DNA from 2 places in the Microlunatus spumicola genome. Region 1 is predicted to be linked to the other one. Evidence: predicted binding sites of a transcription regulator. Region 1 holds the regulator's gene; the other holds the start of a gene.
What was found. The regulator LexA, encoded in region 1, represses DNA repair genes until DNA is damaged. The targets are predictions, from matches to a motif close to TCGAACANNTGTTCGA.
Positions count from the first base shown of each region.

Region 2: the regulator LexA is predicted to act here: its motif matches at 1,367-1,382, upstream of ABD665_RS03320 (DUF222 domain-containing protein).

Region 1 covers NZ_BAAAYR010000001.1:40,912-43,111, reverse strand. The annotation lists gene ABD665_RS00200 (hypothetical protein) at 1-50, opposite strand, end outside; gene lexA (transcriptional repressor LexA) at 410-1,246, shown strand; gene ABD665_RS00190 (ATP-dependent DNA helicase) at 1,287-2,200, opposite strand, start outside.
Region 2 covers NZ_BAAAYR010000001.1:737,349-739,548, forward strand. The annotation lists gene ABD665_RS03320 (DUF222 domain-containing protein) at 1-1,334, opposite strand, end outside; gene ABD665_RS03325 (ABC transporter ATP-binding protein) at 1,441-2,200, opposite strand, start outside.

The sequences.
Region 1 (2,200 bases):
ACCTCGGTGCTCGGTCGGTCCAGGACGGGCTCGGCGAATGCGACACTCATCGTGATGCTCCTCAGCGGGTCGGGCGTCCGGTCGAACGTAGGTTCGATCGAACGCGTGTTCGATGTGTATCGCACCGCAGGCTCGAGCGCAAGCACATTCGAATCGGTGTTCGACGACGTCATGTCCCAGAGCACACCAGAGGGGTCTGACAAAATCCGTCGGGCGCGGGTCCGGCGGGCGCGCACCAGGTGTCGTCGGGCGCGCACGTCAGAAGTGGAACGCCGGTCGATCGGCCTCCCGCCAGTGCACAGACTGCGGGGCTCCAGGCCGGCCCGATTGGGCGGCCGTTGCACATCCGGCCGCGACACGCTCGAACAGGTGTTTGAATGTGTTCGACGTCATCCCTAAAGTGCCGTTCATGGCTCACGACGACACGCCTGACACCCCGCTCTCCGCACCTGAGCGTCCCGGCCGACGCCGAGGGCGGCCCACCAAGGCCGAGGTCGCGGCGCAGCTCGGCGAGTCCGCGTCGGTCAGCTCGCTGCCGGACGGGCCCGCCGACAGCACGGGCCTCACCCCGCGCCAGCGTCGGATCCTCGAGGTCATCCGCGACACGGTCGAGTCCCGGGGCTACCCGCCCAGCATCCGCGAGATGGGTGAGGCGGTCGGCCTGGCCAGCTCGTCGAGCGTCTCCCACCAGCTGCGCGCGCTGGAGCAGAAGGGCTTCCTGCGCCGCGACCCCAACCGGCCGCGCGCGCTCGAGGTGCTGCTGCCCGGCGAGGACCGGCGTGCCGCCGCATCAGCCCCGGCCGCGCCGTCGCTCCCGAGCAGCCGCCCGCGGCTCGTCGAGATGGACGACTCCGGCGTCAACGCCTACCCCGAGCCCGTGCACGTGCCCGTCCTCGGCCGTATCGCGGCCGGCGGGCCGATCCTCGCCGAGGAGCGCGTGGAGGACGTCTTCGCCCTGCCCCGCCAGCTCGTCGGCGAGGGCACGATGTTCACCCTCGAGGTCCGCGGCGACTCGATGATCGACGCCGCCATCTGCGACGGGGACTGGGTGGTCGTGCGCCAGCAGCCGAACGCGGACAACGGCGACATCGTGGCCGCCCTGCTGGACAACGAGGCCACGGTCAAGACGTTCAAGCGGGAGCCCGGCCACGTGTGGCTGCTCCCCCACAACCCGGCCTACAGCCCGATCGACGGCAACCACGCCACGATCCTGGGCAAGGTCGTCGCGGTCCTCCGCCGCCTCTGAGCGGTCTGCTCGCGCGGGCGCGCCGCCGTCGAGCGGCGCGCTAGTCGCGCTCCGCCAGCCGACGCAGCGCGCCCACCGCGGTCTCGCGGTCGGTGGTCTCCCACATGTCCGGCATGGACGCCCGCAGGAACGAGCCGTAGCGGGCCGTCACCAGCCGCGGGTCGAGCACCGCGACCACGCCGCGGTCGCTGCTCCTGCGGACGAGGCGACCCGAACCCTGGGCGAGGAGCAGCGCGGCGTGCGTCGCCGCCACGCTCATGAAGCCGTTCCCCCCGGCGTCGGCCACGGCCTTCTGCCGCGCGAGGGTGAGCGGCTCGTCCGGCCTCGGGAACGGGATCCGGTCGATGATCACGAGCTGGCAGGTCGCGCCGGGCACGTCGACGCCCTGCCACAGCGAGAGCGTGCCGAAGAGGCTCGTCGTCTCCTCCGCGCTGAAGCGGCGGGTCAGCTCCGAGAGCTGGGCGTCGCCCTGGCACAGGACGGTCAGCTTGGGCAGCTGGCGGCGTACGTGCACGGCCGCCGCCTCCGCGGCCCGACGGGACGAGAAGAGCCCGAGCGTCCGGCCGCCGGCAGCCCACACGAGCTCGGCGATCTCGTCGAGGACCTCCTTGGACATGCCGTCGCGCCCGGGGGTCGGCAGCGTCCGAGCCACGTAGCGGATCGCCTGGTGGCGGTAGTCGAAGGGCGAGCCGACGTCGAGGCCGCGCCACGGCACCACCGCGTCGTCGGCGGACGGATCGTCCGCGCTCGGTCCGACGTACGCCTCGGGGGCGTCGTCGCGGTCGCGCGCCCGGAGGCCGAGGCTGCTGGCGCTCGGCCCGAAGTCGTCGCCCAGCTTGAGCGTGGCCGAGGTGAGGACCACGGTCCGGTCGCCGAACACGGCCGAGCGCATCAGGCCGGCCACGGAGAGCGGGGCGACCCGCGCCTCGCGCCCGGACCGCTCGCGCTCGGTCA
Region 2 (2,200 bases), 700 kb from region 1:
ACCCGTACGTTGCGCAGCGGTCGCTGATCGGGGTCGACCCACCTCGGCGGCACCCAGGCGGGGAGGCCGTCGACCATCAGGCAGGTCCAGCCCCGACCCGCGAAGTTGTGGTGGTGCCACGCGCACAACAGCGTCAGGTTCTCGAGATCCGTCGCGCCGCCGTCGACCCACGCGGTGACGTGGTGGCGTTCGCACCACTCCGGCGGACGGTCACAACCCGGGAAGCTGCACCCGCCGTCACGGGCGACCAGCGCCACCGTCTGACCCGGCGTCGCGAGGCGGCGGGTCCGGCCCAGCTGCAGGACCACGCCGGTCGGGCTCACCACGGTCGGGTAGACCTCCGCCTCGCCGGCCAGGTCCACCACCGTCTCGGCCGACATCACCGTGCCGTCGCTGCTCACACCCCAACGCCGGCGCGCGACCAGGTCACCCTCAGGGATCGTCACGATCACGGTCGCCGGGGTGCCGCCCGCGTCGGGCAGGGTGCCCGAGCGGAGGAGCCGGTCGCAGACCTCTTCCAGCGCGTCGTGGGTGCGTTGCCCGTGGTGGCGCGGGTCGTCCTGCTGGACCTCACGCCCGTCGTCGAGCACCACCGTCGCCAGTCGGGGTTTCGCCAGTGGACCCAGGACCGCACGGAGCTTCGCGCCGACGGGCCCGGTGAGGCGTCCCTCGACCGACCACATCCCGTCGCGCAGCCGCGTGAACGCCAGGTGCCGCCGATCCTGGTTGAGGTCCTCCTGCGGTCGGGTGCCGTCCGGGTCGATCCGCTCCACGACCTGCTCGGCCAAGGTCCGCAGCTCGCGCGGCGGGAACACGACCGCGAACTGGGCCAGGAGCCCGTCCGCCGCCTCCAGGTCCGCCGGGTCGAACCCCCGATGCTCCACCTTCGCCAACGCCCGGACGCACACGTCCAGCTGCTCCGGCGACGCCATCCCCGCCCGCTGCACCCCCGCCAACGCCGGACGCAACGGCTCCGACGCCTCCCCGGTCATCGCCACCCGCACGCCCAGCGCCTCCGCCGCCCGGACCCGACGGGCCGCCTCCCCACGCGACAGGCGCAGGGCCCACGACAGCACCGCGGTCACGTTCGGCTGGGTCAGCTTGGCCGGGAGGTTCCGCGCCTCGACGTCGCGGACGGCGCGATGGTCCACCAGCGCCAGGCCGTTGCGGACACGTTCGAGCTCCTGCAGGAACCGCACGAACCCCCCGTCGTCGAGGGCGTCACACCCGCCCGCCTCCACTACCTCGACCAGCCCGTCCGCAGCGGAACGGAACGCCTCGAAGGCGCGACCGACCGACGTCGCTTCGCGCTCCTCGACCCCCGCGATCCCCATGAGACGAACCTACGGAGACCCTCTGACACTTTCCGAATGCCTGTTCGATTACATCGGTCGAGCTTTGCGCCCCTTGACCACCCGGGGCGGCTCCACCCCGAGAACCTCAGACCGACACGTCCGCCCGGCGGCGTCCGCGCTGGCCGTCCTCGGGGTCGCAGAACGTGCGGCCGTCGGTGAACAGGACGCCGTCGGCGAACCTGGCCTCGACCTGACCGCCGCCGAACTGCTCGGTGTAGAGGCGGGCGTAGAGGCCGCCCTGGGCGAGGAGCTCGGCGTGGGTGCCCTGCTCGACCAGCTCGCCGTCCTCGAGGCCGAAGATGACGTCGGCGTTCTGGATGGTCGAGAGCCGGTGGGCGATGGCGATGGTCGTGCGCCCGTGGGTGGCGCGCTCGAGCGCGTCCTGGACGAGCCGTTCGGTCTCGGTGTCCAGCGCCGAGGTCGCCTCGTCGAGGATCAGCACCCGCGGGTCCTTGAGGAACACCCGCGCGATGGCGAGGCGCTGCTTCTCCCCGCCGGAGAGCCGGTAGCCGCGCTCCCCCGTGACGGTCGCGTAGCCGTCGTCGAAGCTCATGATCCGGTCGTGGATGTTGGCGTTGCGTGCCGCCTCGTGGACCTCCTCCTCGGTCGCGGCGGGGCGGGCGTACGCGATGTTGTCGTAGACCGTGCCGTGGAAGAGGTACGGCTCCTGGGTGACCATCCCGACCGTCTCGGCGAGCGAGTCCATGGTCAGGTCGCGGACGTCGACGCCGTCGACGAGCACCGCCCCCTCGGTCACGTCGTAGAAGCGCGGGACGAGGTAGGTCATCGTCGTCTTGCCCGAGCCGGACGGGCCGACGATCGCGGCGAGCTGGCCGGGCTCGACC